4 regions of the Pantoea sp. B9002 genome follow, and region 2 is predicted to be linked to each of the others. Evidence: predicted binding sites of a transcription regulator. Region 2 holds the regulator's gene; each other region holds the start of a gene.
The links. The regulator Fur, encoded in region 2, represses iron uptake genes when iron is present. The targets are predictions, from matches to a motif close to ATAATAATGAGAACNACTATCAA.
Positions count from the first base shown of each region.

Region 1: a site for Fur is predicted at 2,603-2,625, ahead of fhuA (ferrichrome porin FhuA). Genes of this name have one in related genera too.
Region 3: a site for Fur is predicted at 4,195-4,217, ahead of HX773_RS10850 (TonB-dependent receptor domain-containing protein). Genes of this name have one in related genera too.
Region 4: a site for Fur is predicted at 3,560-3,582, ahead of fes (enterochelin esterase). Genes of this name have one in related genera too.

Region 1 is NZ_JACAPA010000008.1:38,207-43,674, forward strand. It holds gene fhuC (Fe3+-hydroxamate ABC transporter ATP-binding protein FhuC) at 1-313, opposite strand, end outside; gene fhuA (ferrichrome porin FhuA) at 369-2,567, opposite strand; gene mrcB (bifunctional glycosyl transferase/transpeptidase) at 2,781-5,321, opposite strand; gene hrpB (ATP-dependent helicase HrpB) at 5,420-5,468, opposite strand, start outside.
Region 2 is NZ_JACAPA010000011.1:283,137-288,604, forward strand. It holds gene glnS (glutamine--tRNA ligase) at 1-1,525, shown strand, start outside; gene HX773_RS09995 (hypothetical protein) at 1,761-2,156, shown strand; gene fur (ferric iron uptake transcriptional regulator) at 2,217-2,666, opposite strand; gene fldA (flavodoxin FldA) at 3,021-3,551, opposite strand; gene ybfE (LexA regulated protein) at 3,689-3,964, opposite strand; gene ybfF (esterase) at 4,132-4,896, opposite strand; gene seqA (replication initiation negative regulator SeqA) at 5,145-5,468, shown strand, end outside.
Region 3 is NZ_JACAPA010000015.1:35,600-41,067, reverse strand. It holds gene HX773_RS10860 (hemin ABC transporter substrate-binding protein) at 1-665, opposite strand, end outside; gene HX773_RS10855 (hemin-degrading factor) at 662-1,684, opposite strand; gene HX773_RS10850 (TonB-dependent receptor domain-containing protein) at 1,733-4,066, opposite strand; gene HX773_RS10845 (SelT/SelW/SelH family protein) at 4,287-4,574, shown strand; gene HX773_RS10840 (PadR family transcriptional regulator) at 4,635-5,174, opposite strand; gene HX773_RS10835 (siderophore-interacting protein) at 5,264-5,468, opposite strand, start outside.
Region 4 is NZ_JACAPA010000002.1:231,362-236,829, reverse strand. It holds gene pmrA (two-component system response regulator PmrA) at 1-38, shown strand, start outside; gene pmrB (two-component system sensor histidine kinase PmrB) at 35-1,096, shown strand; gene HX773_RS01765 (TonB-dependent siderophore receptor) at 1,103-3,373, opposite strand; gene fes (enterochelin esterase) at 3,633-4,862, shown strand; gene HX773_RS01755 (enterobactin synthase subunit F) at 4,847-5,468, shown strand, end outside.

The DNA of each region.
Region 1 (5,468 bases), on a different contig from region 2:
CCAGCTCGCGCACCGTCATGCCTTCCGCCGCCGGCAGCTGCTGCGGCAGATACGCCACCTGACGCGCAAAATCTTTGCTGCCCCAGTTATCAACCGCCTCCTCATTCAGCAACACGCGCCCTTCACTCGCCGCATGGTGACGACCAAGCATTTTCAGCAGCGTGGATTTGCCGGAACCGTTATGACCAATCAGCGCGGTGACTTTGCCCGGTGCAAAAGTAAGAGACAGCGGATGCAGCAGCGTGCGGCCTGGCACACGAAAACTGACGTTATCCAGCCTGAAGGTGGTTTCTGCGTGGTGCGGATGCTGCATGATAATCCCTGGTTAATCAGTAGGGTCGCCATTGATGGCGACCTACGTAACACGATTAGAAACGGAAAGTCGCAGTACCGACAATCTGGCGCTCAGCGCCCCAATAGCAGGCATAATCGCGGTAGCAGCTGGCGACGTATTCACGATCGAACAGATTATTGACGTTAACGCCGATGGTGGAGCCCGGCATGCCAAAGCGTGCGAGATCGTATTTCAGCGCGGCATCAACGGTGGTGTAACCGGCTACGTCGAAGTTTTGGTTCACATCGTCGCCGCTGGCGTACAACCCTTTGCTCTCGCCCACATAACGCACACCCGCACCCACGGTCACGCCCGACAGCGCCGTTTCATGGAAGGTGTAATCACTCCACAGCGATGCCATATGCTTCGGCACCTGCACTGGCGTTTTGCCTTTGAGGTTGGTGTCTTCGGTGTATTCCGCATCGGTATAGGTATAAGAGGCGGTCATATTGATGTTGGCATTCAGCGCTGCTTTGGCTTCCAGCTCCACGCCGCGTGAACGGATTTCACCACTCTGAATGCTGGCAAATGGATGGTTAACCGTATCCGGATCGGCCGTCAGGTTTTTAGTTTTAGTCAGCTGATAGACCGCTGCAGTTAATACTACCGGACGATCTTTCGGTACGTATTTCACACCGGCTTCATATTGCTTCGCGCGTGAAGGATCGAAGGCTTGGCCATCAAAGGTTGAACCTGAGTTCGGAATGAAGGCTTCGCTGTAACTGAAGTAAGGCGCGATACCGTTATCAAACACATAGTTCAGACCGCCACGCCAGGTGAAAGCCTGATCGTTCTGGCGATCAACGCTATTGGCTACGCGATCGTAAACCGAGTTCATGGCGTAATCGTAACGGCCGCCGAGGGTTAACACCCAGCGGTTCCACTCCATCTGATCCTGCGCGTATAAACCGGTTTGGCGCTGCTTATTAAGGTGCTGATAAGGCGTATCAAACGGCGTCACGCTGTCGTCGCCATATTGCGGATTAACGGCATTCAGCGGTGATGCGGTACCAAATTGCGCATCAATATCGTTTCGCGTGCGCTGGAAATCGACACCCAGCAACAACGTGTGATCAACCTGCCCCGTCGCAAATTTAGCCTGCGCCTGGTTATCGACTGCAAACTGATTCAGCTTTTCATTAGAAACCGCCGAACCGCGAGTAATTTGCTGTGTTAGGGCATTAAAACCATTGCCATAAATACTGCGATAATCCGTTCTCAGATCCGCATAGCGCAGATTCTGCCGCACCGTCCAGGTATCATTGAAGCTGTGCTCGAAGTTGTAGCCCACCATCTTGGTGTTGCGCGAAATCTTGTTGCTGTCTTCGCCTTCATCAAAGTTGGTCGGCAGCTTGTAGCTGCTGCCGTCAGGACGCGTGATGCCCACCACGGTGCCCTGACGTGGCAACCAGCCGTAATAGCCGGTTTCCGGTTCGTTCTGGAAGTAGGTCAGCAGATCGAAACGCGTATTCTCATCCGGACGCCAGCTGAACGACGGCGCAATGGTGTAGCGCTTCTCTTTGTTCATCTCCTGCTGCGCATCGGCGCTGCGCGCGAGGCCGGTCAGGCGATAGCTGTAAACGCCGTCATCATCCAGCGAGCCGCCGAAATCGAAACCGGTGGAGAACTGATTGTTGGTGCCCATCTGGAACTGCACTTCACGCAGCGTCTCCTGCGTTGGACGCTTACTCACCAGCGACACCACGCCGCCCGGATTGCTCTTGCCGTACAGCACCGAAACCGGACCGCGCAACAGTTCGGCGCGCTCGAGGAAATAGGGATCGATAGCAAACTCAGAGTAGTTATCACCCTGCAGTTTCAGGCCATCAAGATATTGGTTGGTGTTGGTTTCGCTGAAGCCGCGAATAGAGAGCGCATCGATCACATTGGAGCTACCGCGGTTACCGGTCAACACGCCTGGCGTGTAGTTGAAAGCCCCTTTCACGCTGGTGACGTTTTTCATCGCCATCTCTTCCTGCGTGACCACCGAGATGGACTGCGGGTTCTTCTCAATCGGCGTATCGGTTTTGGTGCCGGTGGCGCTGCGTTTGGCCGCGATGGTTGGCGACGGGCCCCACGCTTTCTCTTGCTCGACACCGCTGCCGCCATCGGCGCTAACAACCACGGTATCTTCTGCCAACGCCTGCACGCTGAACGTACCCAGAGTCAGTGAAATAAACCAAGCCAGCGAACGCGGGCGTAAGAAACAAGGATTGGTGTTTCGCGTATTCATAAGTGAGGTCTCTCGAAAAAAGTCGATGCAGGCGAATACAAACGAGAATGATTATTATGACGCACGGATTTTAGGCGAAATAGTGTCATATTCGCAACGATTAATGGCTGTTCGCGGGGCGTTAGCGCCCAGATCGCGTATATCCATGATCGTGCTTAACAAAAATGCAGGCATGAAAAAGGGCGCCGCAGCGCCCTTTGTTTTCTCAGCAACTTATTTGCTGCCGAACATATCTTTAATCCAACCCGCCACACCGTCAGAATCTTTCTGCTCATTCTGTGGCTGCTGCTGTTGTTGTTGCTGCTGTTGCTGCTCTTGTTGCTGCTGCAACTGCTGCTGTTGTTGCTGAACCTGCTCTTGCTGCTGCTGACACAGCGCGTTCGGATCCAGTGACCACACCGGCAGCGATCGCCATGTGCTGCTGCCCGTACCGCAGATAAAGTTACCGGCAGAATCGACGTTCATCTGCGTGATATCTTCCGGCGGCGTCAGCACCAGCGGCATTGGCGCCTGGTTGTCGAGATAGCGACGATAAAGCTGCATTGCACCGCTGGCACCGTACAGCTTCGAGGTTTGGTTGTTATCGCGACCAACCCAGGTAATCGCCACTTCTTTGCCATCAATACCGGCGAACCAGCTGTCGATCAGGTCATTGGTGGTACCGGTTTTGCCTGCCAGATGCGCTTTAGGATAACGTGCACCCAGCGCACGCGCGGTGCCGTGATCGGCGACCTGCTGCATGGTGTAGAGCGTCAGATACGCCGCCTGCGCCGGTTCAACGCGCTGCGCCTGCGGATAGCTTTGATACAGCACCGTGCCATCTTCCGCAATCACCGAACGCACCGCCGACAGCTCAGCGCGGTTACCGCCGCTGGCAATCGACTGGAACGCCTGCGCCACTTCAATCGGCGTCAGGTTCAGTGCGCCCAGCAGCATTGACGGCACCGGATGCAGCTGATCTTTCGGCACGCCGAGTTTGTTCCAGGTATCAACCACGGCATCCAGTCCCAGCGTCATACCGAGGTTGACGGTTGGCACGTTCATCGAGTTGGTCAGCGCATCCACCAGCATCACTTTGCCGCTGAAACGACGATCGTCATTCATCGGTTTCCAGATGCTGCCGTTCGGCTGTTTCAGCGCAATCGGCTCATCGGCGATCCAGCTGTTGAGGCGATAGCTGTTCGGCTGGCTCAGCGCGGTAAGATAGGTGGCCGGTTTTGCCAGCGAGCCAATCGAACGACGTGCCTGCAGCGCGCGGTTGTAACCGGCAAACTGCGGATCGGCACCGCCAACCATGGCGCGCACTTCACCACTGAATCGGTCAACCACCACCATCGCGGTTTCCAGATCTTTCAGGCCACGCTGTTTTTTCAGCGTTGGAATGCCTTCAATTACCGCTTTCTCCGCGGCATCCTGCGAAATCGCATCCAGCGTGGTGAAAATCTTCACGCCGGAGAGATCTTTCATTTTGTCGCCGAGCTTGGCTTGCAGCTCGTTACGCACCATCTGCATGAACGCTGGCTGAGGCGTGATCACGCCGCCTTTCGGCTGAACGCCAAGCGGACGCGCCGACAGCATGTCATACAGTTCCTGATCGATGACGTTCTGCTGCTGCAACAAACGCAGCACCAGATTACGTCGCTCCAGCGCCAGTTTCGGGTTACGCCATGGATTGTACAGCGACGCGCCTTTCACCATGCCGACCAGCATCGCCTGCTGATCGAGGCTCAGCTCATCCACCGGACGACCGAAGTAGTACAAGCTCGCCAGCGGGAAGCCGCGGATCTGATCGTTGCCGGTCTGGCCGAGATACACCTCGTTGAGATACAGCTCGAGGATGCGATCTTTGCTGTAGCGCGCATCCATGATCACCGCCATATAGGCTTCACGCGCTTTACGCCACAGCGAACGCTCGTTGGTGAGGAACAGGTTTTTCACCAGCTGCTGCGTCAGCGTACTGCCGCCCTGCACCGCTTTACCGGCGGTGATGTTGGCGAGGAACGCACGACCAATTGAGTACGGGCTAATGCCGTCGTGCTCGTAGAAATGGCGGTCTTCGGTGGCGATCAAGGTGCTAACCAGCAGATCCGGGAAACCGGCGCGCGGCACGAACAGACGCTGTTCACCGTTCGGCGACTGCAACATGGTGATCAGGCGCGGATCGAGGCGGAAGAAGCCAAAATCGCGGCCGGTATCGAGGTTTTTAATCTCGCTCAGCTCATTGTTGCTAAACGTCAGGCGCGCGTTGATCTGCCCCTCTTTGCTGTCCGGGAAATCAAACGGACGGCGCAGCAGATCAATGGTGTTGCCTTTGACGCTAAACTCGCCCGGACGGGTGATGCGCGACACTTCGCGATACTGCGTGCCTTCCAGCAGCGCAATCATCTCTTTTTTGTCGTACGACATGCCCGGTTCGAGGCTGACCATGCGGCCATAAACGGCGGCCGGCAATTGCCACACTTTACCGTCGATGCGGCTGCGGATTTCCGAGTCGAGATAGACGCCCCAGGCAGCCATCACCACCACAAAGACCAGGAAGAGTTTAATCAACCAGCCTAACCAGCGACGTTTGCCGCGTGGCGGACGTTTTTTACTTTTTGGTGGCACCGGTCCACTCTCCTCATCTTCTTCGTCAAAATCGTCCTGATCGATATCATCATCAAGTTCCCTGCGGCGACCCCGACGCGCAGTGCTGCGCGGCGGCTTTGGCGCTTTTCCTTTGCGCCCAATAGGTTCGCGATCGTTCCCAGACATGCTTTTATTCTCCAGGTATTGCTACGGCGGCGGCCGTTACTCTAACTGCTTTCTCGTGCTACGCATGGCAGAACCCTCTGAATTCGATCCACAGCGTTTCACGATGAAAATTTCTTGGTCCGCCTTGTGGGTAAGGCGTTGGCCGGA
Region 2 (5,468 bases):
CTGCCTGAACTTTGGTATCGCGCAAGACTACCAAGGTCAGTGCAATCTGCGTTTCGACGACACTAACCCAGTAAAAGAAGATCTGGAGTTTGTCGAATCCATTAAGCGTGACGTGCAATGGCTGGGCTTTGAGTGGAGCGGCAACATTCGTTACTCCTCAGACTACTTCGACCAACTGTTCAACTATGCGGTTGAGCTGATCAATAAAGGTCTGGCTTACGTTGATGAGCTGTCGGCGGATGAGATCCGTGAGTATCGCGGTTCCCTGACGGCGCCGGGCAAACACAGCCCATATCGCGATCGCAGCGTGGAAGAAAACCTGGCGCTGTTCCAGAAGATGCGCGATGGCGGTTTCGAAGAGGGCAAAGCCTGTCTGCGTGCCAAAATCGACATGGCGTCCAGCTTCATCGTGATGCGCGATCCGGTGCTGTACCGCATTAAGTTTGCCGATCATCATCAGACTGGCAGCAAGTGGTGCATTTACCCGATGTACGACTTCACCCATTGCATTTCGGATGCGATTGAAGGCATTACGCACTCTCTCTGCACGCTGGAGTTCCAGGATAACCGTCGTTTGTACGATTGGGTGCTGGATAACATCACCATTCCGGTCCATCCGCGTCAGTATGAGTTCTCACGCCTGAATCTGGAATACGCGGTGATGTCGAAGCGTAAACTGACTCAGCTGGTAAGCGAGAAAGTTGTAGAAGGCTGGGACGATCCGCGCATGCTGACCGTTTCGGGTCTGCGTCGCCGTGGTTACAGCGCCGCTTCTATCCGTGAATTCTGCCGCCGCATTGGCGTGACTAAGCAGGACAATATCGTAGAGATGGCTTCACTGGAGTCGTGTATTCGTGACGATCTCAATGAAAACGCGCCACGTGCGATGGCGGTGATGGAACCGTTGAAGGTGGTGATTGAAAACCTGCCTGCCGGTTATGAAGAGATCATCACCATGCCAAATCATCCGAACAATCCGGAGATGGGCACGCGTGAAGTGCCATTCAGCCGTGAAGTGTGGATCGATCGCGCAGATTTCCGTGAAGAAGCCAATAAGCAATACAAGCGTCTGGTGCTGGGTAAAGAAGTCCGTCTGCGTAACGCCTATGTGATCCGTGCCGAGCGCGTGGCAAAGGATGATGAAGGTAATATTACCTGCATTTACTGTACCTGCGACGTCGATACGCTGAGCAAAGATCCAGCTGATGGACGTAAAGTGAAGGGCGTGATCCACTGGGTTTCCGCTATTCACGCACTGCCGGCGGAATTTCGTCTCTACGATCGTCTGTTTAGCGTGCCAAATCCGGGCGCGGCTGAGGATTTCCTCACCACCATCAACCCGAACTCACTGGAAATCAAACAGGGCTTCGTTGAGCCAGGTTTGCGTGCAGCGGATCCGATGGCGCCGTACCAGTTCGAACGCGAAGGCTATTTCTGTGCTGATAGCGTCTATTCACAGCCAGCCAAACTGGTGTTTAACCGCACCGTGGGTTTGCGTGATACCTGGGCAAAAATCGGCGATTAATAGTTTTAGTCGCTAGCACGATAAGATCATGAAAGGGCGAGCAATCGCCCTTTTTTATTATCTCTATTTGGCAAGATACGACCTTTTATGCTGCCCGCCTCAATCCGCCTTTAATTCCCTATTTGCGACTATTCTGACTTTAGAAAAATTAACCCATTTGCCAGTGTGAAAAACTTTTTTTCAGGTAGGCTATGCGCTCTCAGACGTTGCTCCGCGGCTTATCTAAGGAAAAAAAATGACAAGTCTCGCCCAGGAAGCCAGGCATAGCGTGGTGGTTTTACATCAGCTTATCGAACGTATTTTCAATCAGGCAGAAGGCAGCGATGACAGTATTGATCTGTTTTTGTCGCACTTTCATCCCGAGTTCAAAATGGTCACGCCGCAAGGCAAACGATTGGATCTCAATGAAATGGAAGTGCTGTTTCGCCAGTTGCAGGGGCAGCGCGAAGGGATGCGCATTGCTACCAGTGAGCACGCCATCATCTCGCAGCAAAGCGAGGAAGTGACGATTCAGTATCGTGAATTACAGATGATGAACGGCATCAATCAGAGCCGTATTTCACTGGCGGTACTGGATTGCAGCACCGCCATTCCGCGTTGGCGCTACTTACAAGAAACGCTCGTTGCCTGATTTCAGGCATAAAAAAACCGGCTCAAGCGCCGGTTTTTTTATACTGCATAGCACACTTAATTACTTATCGTGGAGCGTATCGTCTTCGCGGCAGTCTCCCAGAGCACAGTGACCATACAGGTACAGGCTGTGGTTGCTGAGTTTGATACCGTGGCGAGTGGCAATTTCACGCTGACGCGTTTCGATTGATTCATCGCTGAATTCGATAACTTTGCCACAATCCAGGCAGATCAAGTGATCGTGGTGATGCTGCTGAGTCAGTTCGAAGACAGATTTACCGCCTTCAAAGTTGTGACGGGTTACAATGCCCGCGTCGTCAAACTGGTTAAGAACGCGATACACCGTTGCCAGACCAATCTCTTCGCCCATATCAATCAGGCGCTTATACAAATCTTCCGCACTGACGTGATGGGACTCGGGGCCGGGTCCCTGAAGCACTTCCAGAATTTTCAGTCTGGGTAGCGTGACTTTCAGGCCAGCCTTCTTCAATGCGGAGTTGTTGTCAGTCATGCGGATATTGTCCTGTTACTTTGCTAGTCACTTGCGGCGCAGGGGCCTTGAATGTTTAGGTCAACGCGCATTCTCATTTGCGTCTCATTATAGAACTCAAGCAGTGAAATGAAAACCAAGGCAACGTCCTTAATCACCAAAGGTTGTAAGGATATCGTCACTAACGTCTTCAAGACGCTTGGGTTTTGGATTCCATTTCACTCAGCCTCATTCTACTGCCAGAGGAATAAGCGGATGACCATTGCGGGTATTCTACAGATTTGCGGGGAAAAGTTAAAAAACCGTAGCTATTATTTTTATAGGAAATTCCGTTGCCCGATGTGAGGCAGTGTGCACATCGGGCAGAGCAGGGAATTAAGCTTCAATAATCTCTTTCAGCTGCAGCTCGTCGAAGATCTGCTTCACCCACTTCTCAACGCGTTCGTTGGTCAATTCTGGCTGACGATCTTCGTCAATGGCCAGACCAAGGAAGTTTTTGTCATCGGCCAGGCCTTTAGAGGCTTCGAAGTGATAGCCTTCGGTTGGCCAGTGACCAACGATCACCGCACCGTTCGGTTCGATGATGTCACGGATGGTGCCCATCGCGTCACAGAAGTACTCGGCGTAATCTTCCTGATCGCCACAACCAAACAGCGCTACCAGCTTGCCATTGAAATCAATCTCTTCCAGCGTCGGGAAGAAATCATCCCAGTCACACTGCGCTTCGCCGTAATACCAGGTTGGAATGCCCAGCAGCAGGATGTCGAACGCATCGAGATCTTCTTTGGTGCTCTTAGCAATGTCATGCACTTCGGCGACATCTTTACCCAGTTGTTTCTGGATCATCTTTGCAATGTTTTCAGTGTTGCCGGTATCGCTGCCGAAGAAAATGCCTACGATTGCCATGGGTTAGGTAACCTCTTGAATCCTGATTGTGAAAGTAAGTCAGTTGACTGCACAGTTATGCGAATAATAGCAGACCGGTAAAAAGTGCGGAACTTGTAAAGCCGTGACTTTGTGTTCCAGCGTGCGGTCTTCGCGCGTTACGACAGTTTGAGCTGTGCCAGCAGCATTTGTTCAATCAATTCGCTGCGACTGATGTTCTGCTGATCGGCCAGCGTGCTGAGCGCGTCAACCGCCTCGCTCGACATCTTCAGCTCAACACGACGCAGCCCACGCACTTTATCGCGCTTGAGCTGATTACGTTTGTTGATGCGTAACTGTTCATCACGCGTCAGCGGGCTGGTTTTCGGGCGACCAGGACGCCGCTCGTCTGCGAAGAGATCAAGCGTAGTGCGGTCTGTCTGTTCTTTTGCCATGGTTTGTAAAACTGAGTGGGCGCGAACGGCGGAAAGGCGCTGCGCGATTAAAACATTATCGGCCCGACCACGGCGAAAAAATATCCGTGGCAAATTTTTAGCGCGACATCATACTCCAGCGCCTTCCCTGACGCCAACCCTAAAGCGCAAGCGGCAAGCTTTTGCTTTTACAGGTTAAAAAAACGCCGAACGGCGCGTAGCACCGCATCGGGTTTCTCGGCGTGCACCCAATGTCCAGCGCCGCTGATCACATGTGCATGCGCCTGTGGGAACTGACGCAGCAGCGCATCGCGATGCTGATTATCCAGATAAGGCGAATCGCCGCCGCGGATAAACAGTGCCGGATGCGGCCACGCAGGAATCTCTTCCCAGCCGGAAATGGTGCTGTAATTATCCCACAGCACCGGCACATTAAAGCGCCATTCGCCCTCTGCGAAAGACTTGAGGATGAACTGGATCACGCCTTCTTGATCAATATGCTGACGCATCACTTCAGCGGCTTCGCTGCGGCGCGTGACGCCCGCGGCGCTCACGGCGCGAATAGCGGCAAAAATTTCGTCATGGCGGCGCGTTTGGTAATCAACGGGCGCGATATCGATCATCACCATTTTTTCGATACGTTCCGGCGCGATGGCACTGAGCGCCATGGCGATTTTGCCGCCCATTGAGTGGCCAATCACACCCGCGCGATCGATATGGTGCGCATCCAGCGTTTCGACGATGTCCTGCGCCATTACGTGATAATTCATCTCATCGCTACGCGCCGACAAGCCGTGGTTACGCACATCCACCTGCAGCGTCGGACGTGCATCACGCACCCCACGCGCCAGCACGGCAAGGTTATCAAGGCTGCCAAAAAGACCATGGATTAACAGAATCGGTGTGGCATCGGGGGCAGATTGTTCAGTTTGCAGACGGGCGTTCAAAATCATGGCTAAAGTTCTTACGGTTGTGACCTTGGCTTAGGTTATCATGGATTCACCTGTCCAGCAGTCAGGCCGATGGGCATTAGGGCATATTCCGACTTTTGCCCCGAAACGTTGCCAACGCTATCGGCTGCCACGGATTTAACTTTATAATCCTTATGTTAGAACCCGCTCACGTTTTGCACGACTGGATTTTGCTAAGGCCGTTGCAATAATGCGTGGTTCTGTCATTTGCCAGAATCGTACGGAAAAAGATGAAAACGATTGAAGTTGACGAAGAACTCTACCGTTATATTGCCAGCCACACGCAGCACATTGGTGAAAGCGCCTCAGATATTTTGCGCCGCATGTTGAAGTTCACCGCCGGACAGAGCGCACCTGCTGCGCCCGCCGCTGGTGCATCAGTGAAAGAAGCGCAACCTGCCAGCCGTGAAGCGCGTCCTCAGGATCGCGTCCGTGCGGTACGTGAGCTGCTGCTTTCCGATGAATATGCCGAGCAGAATAAGGCGGTTAACCGCTTCATGTTGGTACTGTCAACGCTCTATCGTCTTGATCCGGCTGCGTTTGCTGAAGCTACT
Region 3 (5,468 bases), on a different contig from region 2:
TCTTCGCCGCCCAGCGTACGCAGGCCATCTTCACCCACCACGATCAAATCTGGTGCGGCTGCGACCACGCCTTCCTGCGACAGCTGCTGATAGTGCGGCACCGCCGCCATCGCATTGATCAGACCCGCGCTGCGGATCGCGCCGTCCGCGCCGGTTTGCGCGCCCGCCGCCTGAGTGCGCATGCCGCCGTGCGCCATGATAAACAGCACTTTGATCGGCAACGGTTTTTGTGGGATCTGCGCGCGCTGCTTGTTGATCTTTTCGATCAGCGCGTTGGCTTCCTCTTCACGATGCAGCGCCTTGCCGATGGTAGCGATTTTTTCCGCGATGGCGTCGAGGCTGTTTTTGCCGGTGACATCCACCACTTTTACGCCAGCTTGCGCCACTTGCTGCAGCACCAGCGACGGTTTTGCCAGCTCGCTGCTTAGCACCAGCGTCGGTTTCAGCGCCAGAATCCCTTCGGCATTCAGCTGACGCATATAACCGACATCCGGCAGCTTGTTGGCCTGCGCCGGATGCTGGCTGGTGCTGTCGCGCGCCACCAGATCCTGCTGCGCATCCAATGCATAGATGATTTGCGTGACGTCACCGCCAATCGAAATCACCCGCTCGGCCGCAACAGCCGGCAGCGCCAGCGCAGTCAGCAGCAACAGAAGTTTTCTCATGCTGATGCCTCCAGCGACATCACTTGCTCGCGCCAGCGCGCCTGCTCCGGCGTGCCTTCGCTGCGCTGACCATACAGCTGCGCGATCTGCGTGCCGTCGGCGGCAAACAGTTCCAGGCTGGTGACGAAGCCGTCGCCGCTCGGTTTGCGCGTCACCCAGCTTTCGCTGATGTGATCCGCCATTAAATGCAGCGTGAAGGTGGGATTGAAGATGTTGATCCAGTTATCCATCGGCATCAGCTTCTGCACCGCGCCGGTGAAGATCTGCGTGCAGCCACGGTTGCCGATAAAAATCATGATTTCGTTGCCGTCCTGCTGCGCCAGATCCAGCAGCTGCGCCAGCGAGTCATTGCTCACCTGACGCGCCAGATCGTCCGCCACCGCGCGGAACGCCTGCGGGCGCGAAATGTTGTGGCGCTTCAGCAGGCCAAAAAACTGATGCACATCGGTGATGGCGCGCCATTCGGCTTCTACTTTGCTGGCATCAACCGCACTGCTGTATTGCGGCGCGCTGGCGGGCTGCGGATCTAACGCCGCCGCGTTCTCCAGCACAAACGCCGCAATCAGCGCATCCCACGCGGCGAAATCGGTGTTGTCGGTGGTGTAGATTTTCAGCACCGCATCAGCGTGGCGATCAAAAATCTGGATGCTTTGACGTTCACCGTGGGCGCTCTGCTCACGCAGGAAGAACGCGCTGTGCCACTGATGCGGGAACAGACGCTGATCGAGCGCGCGCGGGTTGAGAATCAGTCCGGCGTGTTCGCCGAGGTGCAGGTTTTCATATTTGCCCACCTGCTCGTGAACCGCATATTCATTGCGGGTGATGCTTTTGGTTTCACCCACCGCCGCCAGTGCTGCCAGCAGCGCAGGGAAATCGGCTTTTAACGCCTTTGCATCCTGGCCGACACGCGCTTCACACAGCTGCGCTTCGCCAATGCCCATCAGCGCCGCGAGATCGCGCGCGTACTTTTTCGGATGCTCGCCTTTCAGCGCCAGATAGTGATCGTAACGTGGGTTCATTGCCTTGCTCCATGAAAATGCCCTGCGCTGCCGCAGGGCGAAAAGTGATTAGAAATCGACGTTCACACCCAACTGGAAGGTGCGGCCTGGCATCACGGCCAGGTTGATGTCGTTGCGTTCCTGGGCATTGCTGCTGGTCAGCGTGCGGCTGCTGGTGTAATCCCAGTATTTGCGATCGGTAATGTTATAGATGCCGCCGCTCAGCTTGACGTTTTTCGTCGCCTGCCAGTAAGCGGTCGCATCCACCATGCCGTAACCCGGTACGCGCATATATTCCGAGGTGGAATCAGTGATCGCCGTGCCGGTGTTGGTGTAGCTTTCGCGGTTGGTCGCCGTGGCCTGCTTGCCTTTCACGAAGGTGGCGGTCAGCGCTGCGCCGTAGCCGCGCGCTTTGTCATCCCACGCCAGGCCAACAATCGCTTTCAGCGGCGCGACGCTATCGAGATCGATGTACTTGTCACCGGCGTAGCTGGACTTGGATTTACCTTCGTTATAGCCCAGCGCAAAGGTGCTGCTCAGGCCATCGACCTGCGGGAACCAGGTGCCGTAATTTACTTTGGTGGAGATCTCAGCACCATAAATGTAGGCCTTATCGCGGTTTTCAGCCTGATAGCTGGTGTAGATGTTGCTCGGTACGTTGACGAACATCTCCGGATTGGTGGCGCGGCGATAGCGCGTGTAGGCAATGAAGTTTTTGTACTGGTTGTAGAACACCGAGGTGTTGACCGTTACGCCCTCAGTCGCCTGGCCTTTCAGGCCCCACTCGAAGTTGTTGCTGGTTTCGGTTTTCAGATCGGTGTTACCAATCAGCGCATACTGCGCGCTACCCGCATAGCTGGAACCCAGGTTCCATGAGCCATACAGCTGGCTGGTGGTGGGGAACTGCACGCCGCGTTTGTATTGCAGATAGGTGGTCAGCGCTGGCGTTAAGTCGTACTGGAAGGTCAGCGATGGCAGCACCTGCGTATCGGAATTGGTTTTGCCGTATAGCGCATCAACCTGCTCTTCGGTCAGCACCGTGCTGCCGGTGGTGAGATCGCCGAGATTTTTCGGCTTGGTGCTTTGATACATCACGCGCACGCCGGGAATAACTGCGAAATTGTGGCTATCAAGATCGAAATTGATCTTATCTTGCAGATAACCCGCCACCGCGAAGGTGCGGCTGTCAGACTGCGGCTGCGTGATGGCGCTGAAGGTACTCGGCGCTGGCTCCTGACGGAACGGACGTTCGCTGTTATCCAGGCGCGCGTTGACACCGGCACTCAACTCATGACGGCCCAGCGTTTTGGTGCCGCGCGTATCGAAGCCGTAGGTATCGACGTTGAAATCGGAATAGACAAAGCCGTACTGGCTGGCGCTGGTCGGCAGATAGGTATTGTCGTGCGCTTCAGTTTGCTGCCAGTAAAGGCGTGTAGTTAGCGTATCGATGACGTCGTTGTACGGCGTCCACTCATCCGCCAGATTGATGCCCCAGCGACGCGTGTCACTCTGCTGCTGCGCGGTGCCCCAAACGGTGTTGCCGCTGGTGTCCCAGGTATCGTAATGGCTGTGATTGGTTTTGTGATAGTAATCGAAAGTAGCGCTCAGCTTGTGCTGATCGTTCGGCTGCCAGATGCCGGACGTCATAAAGGCGTCAGAGTGCCAGTTGGCCGGATAAGCCTGTTTCACCTCGCTGTTGTTGCGGGTTTCCTGACCGTCGCGACGGCTGTAAACAAACAGGCCGCGCAGCTCATCATCGCCAGCGGCGGCGGTGATGCCGTTGTGCCAGCTGCGATTCGATGAGTCGTAATCGCTCTGGTAACCGAAGTAACTATTTTTGTCGCTGCTAAGGTAATCGTCAGCGGTTTTGTTGTGGAACGAGACGTTACCGCCAATCGAGGTATTCGGCTGATCCACCGCCGTGGCGCCCTTCTCAATATCAACGCTGCCGAACATGTAGGGATCGATGTAATCGCGGCCAATACCAAAGGTGTTGTTGCCGGTGCGGCTGACGTAAGGGCGGCCGGTGGCATCCGGAATCGGAATGCCATCGATATCCATGCCGACGCGGTTACTCTCCAGACCACGAATGTTGTAACCGGTGTAACCTGCGCGATCGAAACCGCTTTTGCCGGCAGAGGATCCGCCGCTGGAACCGGTGGCGCTGATCAGCGGCTCATAACGCATGATCGAGCCGAAATCGTTCGCGCCGCGTTTTTGCAGCTCTTGTGCCGTGATGGTGGTTTTATTGCCGGCCTGCTGTTTTGGCGCGGTGACGGTGAGAACCGGTTCATTGCTGGTGCTGTCGCTGGCGGCAAAGCTGCAAGCGGCATGAATGGCTGAAGATAAGATGGCAACTTTGAAAAGACGTTGCTGGGCCGTTCCCTGAAAGAGTGAAGACATGCGCGAAATACCTGGTTAATTGTTAGTATTCGCTCACTTGCTTGCTGCCGGAAAGTACGGGCTTTGGTTAAAAGACCGTAAAAATTATGGACTTATTTTATGTAATAAATGATGTCGACAGGAATGTAATGCAAGTGGTAATCATTATCAACTAGCAGTAAGCTAAGATGTATCTTGGACCGCACATTTTGTTAACTTATCGAGCTAAAAGAGACACGTCATGTCACAAAAACCGGCTATTAACATTCATTACTGCACACAATGTAACTGGCTGCTGCGTTCCGCCTGGATGGCGCAGGAGTTGCTGCATACCTTTGCCGAGGATTTAAGCGCGGTAACGCTCCAGCCGGGAACCGGCGGCGTGTTTGAGATTACGATTGATGGTCAGGTGATTTGGGAGCGTAAGCAGGAAGGCGGATTCCCGGATGCGGCAGCGCTGAAGCAGCGCGTGCGCGATGTTTGCTGGCCGGATCGCGCGTTGGGGCATGTGGATAATAAGAAGAGTTGATTTAGGGTTGGTGCGGTTTTCTGGACGGTCGCCATGAATGGCGACCCTACGTTCGACCTTCTAACTTTTAGCGATCTTTTCCGCCGCTTCATGCAGCGCGCTGATCACTATCTCCAGCGCCTCATGCGAAATATCTTCCTGCGCCAGACGATGATTCAGAGTGTGTTTAATCAGATGAATCGCCTGCTCAACCTGCGGAATGCTGCGGTTATTCACCAGAATCGCCAGCGAGGTTAAGCGCTCGATAATCGCCTCAACATTGTCACGATTCTCCGCCAGCAGCGCCACGCCGCTCTCATTCAGCGCATAAGCTTTACGCGATGCCTGCGCATCGACCACGCGAATCGCATCCATCTCTTCGAGCAGCGTCAGGTTGGGATAGATAATGCCGGGGCTTGGTGAGTATTCACCTTTGGAGAGCTCTTCAACCGATTTGATCAGCTCATAACCGTGCGCAGAGCTGATGGCGAGAAAGTGCAGCATTAACAGGCGGATATCGCTGGCATCCAGCATCCGCTCCCGACGCTTTTTACGTGCGCCTGCACAGACGGTACGCTGTGCGTGATCGGACTGCCATGGAAAATCCCGCTGCTGTTTCATTGCCTTCCTGAGCGCTAATTAAGGGAGGTTGATAGTAGTCTGCCGCCTGGCAAAATTCAACACAGGCGGCAGCGCGCGCGGCGTTGGCGTTATTTCTGATGCCAATAGGCTACGGCGCGCACGTAATCGCTATCTGCACCACGTCCCTGGGTGAAGTAATCGCTCAACAGTTTCACCGCTTCGCCCTCGCCCGTCAGCCAGATGAAGTATTTAGTGGCGGGCAGCGTAATCCTATCCAGCTGCGCCGTTATCGGTGCCAGGTTATCGGCCTGCATGGTGCCGCTGCCCAACCAG
Region 4 (5,468 bases), on a different contig from region 2:
TGCGCGGCGTCGGTTACCGTCTGGAAATCCGCGAATGAACAGCATGCGTCAGCGGTTATTGATTATGCTGGCGCTGATTCTCCTCACCTGTCAGGTGATGAGCGCCATCTGGCTGTGGCATGAAAGCCGCGAGCAGATCAGTTTTTTAGTCAACGAAACGCTCTCCGCGCAGGCGCGTAACGCTCGGGTGGAAAACGAGATCCGTGAAGCCATTGCCTCGTTGCTGCTGCCTTCTTTAGTGATGGTCGCCCTCACCTTGCTGCTGTCGTTTTGGGCGATTAACTGGATTATTCGTCCGCTGAAATCGCTGCAGGACAGCCTTGCGCATCGTTCAGCGGATAACCTGACGCCGTTGCCGATCTACTCCGAAATGGATGAGATCGTGGCGGTAACTACCTCGATCAACCAACTGTTTTCACGCCTCGATCATACATTGCAGCAGGAACGCCTGTTCACCGCCGATGCGGCACACGAGCTGCGCACGCCGCTGGCCGGATTGCGCCTGCATCTCGAGCTGCTCCACCAGCAGAACGTGCCGCAAAGCGAGATGCTGATTGAACGTATCGATCAACTGATGCACACCGTGGAACAGCTGTTGATGTTATCGCGCGCCGGGCAAGCGCTGGCGGGCGGTCACTATCAGCAGCTGCAGTGGCAACAAGACATCATGCAGCCGCTGGAGCCAGAAATGGCCGAGCTGTATCAACAGCGTCAGCAAATCCTGCACTGGCCACAGAACGACGATGTGCCGCAGCAAGGTGAAGCGGTGCTGCTGCGCCTTATGCTGCGCAATCTGCTGGAAAACGCCTCGCGCTACAGCCCGGAAGGCAGCGAAGTCACGGTGAAGATGCAGCAGGACAAGCAGCAGGTGATTATCGAAGTGTGGGATCAAGGTCCGGGCATTGAAGCCGCCGCCGCGGAAGAGCTGACGCAGGCGTTTCGTCGTCGCGATCAGCGTTATGGCGGCAGCGGTTTGGGTTTGAATATCGTGCTGCGCATCGTGCAGATGCATCGCGGCAGGCTGGAGCTGGTGAACCGTGAAGATCGCAGCGGGCTGATTGCCCGCTGCTATTTACCGCATCAACTGATTGGCTAAACGCCGTTAGAAGTGGGTATTCAGGCTCATAAAGTAAGTACGACCGGATTCGTTGTAGGTATTCGCACCCGCTCCATACAGATAAGAGTTGGTGTTGGCATTACCGGTGGTTTGCGCATTACCTTCGCGATAGTGACGTTTATCGAACAGGTTATCGATGCCCACCGTGACGCTGGCGTACTTGTTGATATCGTAGGTACCGCTCATACCGATAATTGAGTAAGGACTCACTTTATCCGTTGCGCTACCGGTCGAAAGATTCCCTTTGTAATCATACTTCTTCGGTGTCTGCGTGCCGTACCAGGTCAGCGTGGTTTGCAGCGACAGATCCTGCGTCGCCTGCCAGCTCAGCGTCGAGTTCAGCGTGTATTCCGGAATCACCGACAAACGATCGCCGGTCTCTTTGTTCTTACTCTGCAGCATATAGGTGAAGTTGTTATTCCACGTCACGCTGTCGGAGAACGGTACGTTGACGGTGCCTTCCAGCCCTTCCACCACCGCTTTCGGTACGTTTTCCCACTTATAAATATCCGTGGTGCCATTAGATGCTTTGCTCACTGGCGAGTAACCGGCTTCGATCTTGTTGCGATAATCGTTGCGGAACCAGGTCAAACCGGCCTGATAACCTTCGTGTTTCCACTCCAGACCAATCTCTTTGTTGATGCTGTTTTCCGCTTTCAGGTCGCTGTTACCCTGCAGATAACAGGCGCCAGTGCTGGCCGCACAACCCTGACCATTGCTGTACAACAAGTAGTTCGGGTTGGTTTGATACAGGCTCGGCGCTTTATAGGCGCGTCCAATCCCCATCTTCAGCGTGAAGTCATCGCCCAAACCCTGCGACAGGTTGAGCGACGGGCTCCAGTTATTGCCAACAATCGAGTGATGATCGAAACGCAGGCTTGGCGTCAGCATGGTGCTGTCGGTCAGCTCCATGTTGTCTTCCGCAAACAGCGAGAAAATCTCTGCCTGGGAATACGGGCTGCGACCGGTGTTGTCGATGCCCGGCACCGAACCGTAGCTCGCCGCCTGCGTGTTGGAAGAGCCATCTTTCATGCGCTGCTGGTTCCATTCGGTACCCAGCGTCGCGGTTTGGTTAAACAGCAGCTCAAACGGAATGCTGACTTCGCTATGCAGCAGCACGTCATCCAATTGAATGGTGTTGAAACCGCTGTTGGAGAAGATGCCTTCGGTGCCGCCGGCCAAACCTTCATTAAGGCGCGAGTTGCGGGTTTTCTCGTAGCGCGCATACGTGTTGGTGCTGACGCCGTTATCCCATGCGCCGGTCCATTTCAATGAGACGTTCTGGCGATACAGGCGGTTAGTTTCGTCACCGTACATACTTTTCACCAGTGTGCTGGTGTTGGTGTTCTGCGTATCACCCGCATACAGGTTGCCCTGACGGCTGTAACCGGCCTGCAGCTCCAGCGTCTGCATCGGTGCAAACGCCCAGCTGAGTAAGGCATTGATATCTTTATTAACCGAACCTTCACGACCCGCCGGATAGCTGCCCGCATAGGAGCCGGTGCGCGCCGCCGCATGCCCTTGGTTAATGTCATAGGCATCGGCCTGAGTTTTGGCTAAACCACCATACAAACGAAAGTTGAAATCATCGCCCAGCGGCCCTTCCAGACTGAAGTTGGTGCGCTTGGTGGCACCTTCCGCTTTATGTTCCGGCACGTTGTAATAGGTGTTCCAGGAACCGTGCCACTGCTGATCGGTCTGTTTTTTGGTGATGATATTCACCACGCCGCCCGCCGCGCCGTTACCGTAACGCACCGCAGCCGGTCCGCGAATCACGTCGATGTGATCGATCATCTCCGGCGGCACCCAGTTAGTGTCGCCACGCGTATCACGCTCGCCACGCCAGCCAAGGCGCACCGAGTTGCGGCTGGTGATCGGCATGCCGTCCACCATGATCAGGGTGTTTTCCGGGCCCATGCCGCGAATATCGATCTGGCGATTGTTGCCGCGCTGGCCGCTGGTGGAGTTGCCGGTCAGGTTAACGCCGGGCATGGTACGGATAATTTCGGACACATCACGCGCGGGCGGATGCTTTTTGATTTCGTCGGCGGTAATGGTTGAGACGCCCGGCGCTTGCAGGTTCTGCTGCTGCGCGGTGACCATCAAGGTACCGCCGTCCATTGATTGTGCGTCAGTGGTGCTGGTTGAGGTTTTGCTGGAGGAAGTCTCTGCTGCCCAGGCGCTGCTGGAAAGCAGTGAGGCGCTGAGCCCCAGTTCAATCAGAATGGCTAATGATAACCGTGAGTAATTTTTCATTTTATACGTTCCTGGATGGCCAGAAAAAAGCCGTTGGATGCTTAACTGGCGAGCCGGTGAGAAGATCCCTGTCCATATCGCGCCCAGTTCCAGACCCTTCAAACCATCCGTAGCGCAACCTTACCGAACGGTAAGCATCAGGCGGAACAGGCGTGCTCATTTTTGAGCGCAGCCACCCTATTGCAAATGCAAATTATTATCAATAGTATTATTCATCAAGCTTATGTAAATCTCCGCGTAAACACCGACTGGCAGCCCTATGACCTGGCGAAATGATGTAACCGGCAGTGCAGCCTGGTGGCAGGCGCAACAATCCCAAGGCATTCCCCGCATTGAGTTAGCAGACGATGGCCAATGTCAGGTCACCTTCTTCTGGCGTGACCCGCAAGGCGATGAAACGCAATCGTCGACCCAGCGCGTGTGGATCAACATCACCGGCGTGACCGATCACCACCAGCGCCGCCCGCCGCAATCATTGATGCGCGTGGCCGGCACCAACGTCTGGTATTGGCAGACCTCGCTGCCCGCCAACTGGCGCGGCAGTTACTGTTTGATGCCTGATGATCAAGCCACGGACTTCACCGGCATTGCCGAGATGTCCACGCTGCGCAACTGGTGGCGCGACAAATTCCCAACGGCGCAGGCCGATCCGCTCAATAGCTTACGTGGCTGGTCCGGTGGTCGCGGCATGGGCGTCTCGCCGCTGCATCTGCCCCACGCGCCCGATCAACAGCTGTGGCAAGCGGTGGATAACGGCACCGCGCCAACCATTAAACTGCAACAGCAGCAATGGGATAGCGCACTATTAGGCAACAGCCGCAAGGTGTGGATTTACACCACTGGCGCAGCCAATCCCGCACAGCGTCCGCTGGCCATCATGCTTGATGGGCAATTCTGGGCGCACAGCATGCCGATTGCCGGACCGCTGCAGCAGCTCACCGATGCCGGTTCTTTGCCGCCAGCGGTGTATCTGTTTATCGACATCATTGACCGCGAACACCGCAGCCGCGAGCTGCCGTGTAACGCGCAGTTTTGGCAAGCCATTCAGCAAGAACTGTTACCACAAATTGCACAATCAACGCCTTATCGCCAGCAGGCGGACAGCACCATCGTCGCCGGACAAAGCTTTGGCGGCCTGGCGTCGGTGTTTGCCGCGCTGCACTGGCCGGAAACCTTTGGCAACGCGCTCAGCTTGTCCGGCTCCTTCTGGTGGCCGGAACGCGGCAATCCGCACGGCTGGCTGCTGCAGGCGCTGGATAGCGGTCTCGCGCCGCGCCAACCGCTGCGTTTCTGGCTCGAAGCGGGCAGACGCGAAGGCTTGATTTTGCAAGCTAATCAACAACTTCAACAGCAGCTTAGCGCTGCCGGCTATCAGGTAAATTACCTGCCGGTGGAAGGCGGCCATGACGCGCTCTGTTGGCGCGGCGGCCTGCTGAGTGGCCTACAAGCGCTGTGGAGCAAACCGGAGCATCCATGTCCGAATCCCTGATGAATAAGCCTATGACCGACCAACAAACCTTGCCGTTAGTCGCGGCACAGCCCGGCATCTGGATTGCCGATCAGCTGTCACCGCACCACAACGCTTACGCGGTGGCGCACTTTGTCGAACTGCGCGGTGAGATTGATAGCGCCCTGTTGGCGCAGGCGATTGTGGCGGGCATGCAGGAAGCCGACACGCTGAACATGGCATTTGGTGAGGTGGAAGGCGAAGCGTTGCAGTGGCCGCAGCCACACGCCTTTAGCCTGCCGCAGATTGTCGATTTGCGCGCTGAGGCCGATGCGCCTGCCAAAGCGCGCGCGCTGATGCGTGACGACATGAATGGCGATCTGCGCGTATTGAGCGGCGCAAAGCTGTGGCATCACCGCCTGTTCCGTCTCGACGATCAGCATTGGTTTTGGTATCAGCGCTATCACCATTTGGTGGTGGATGGCTTCAGCTTTACCGCGCTGACGCGCCGCATCGCCAACCTCTACAGTGCGGCCGTACGCCAGCAAGCCGCTGAACCGACGCCATTTATTCCGTTTAGCGAAGTGGTTGAAGAGTATCAGCGCTACCGCGAATCCTCCTCTTTTGCGCGTGACAGCCAATTCTGGC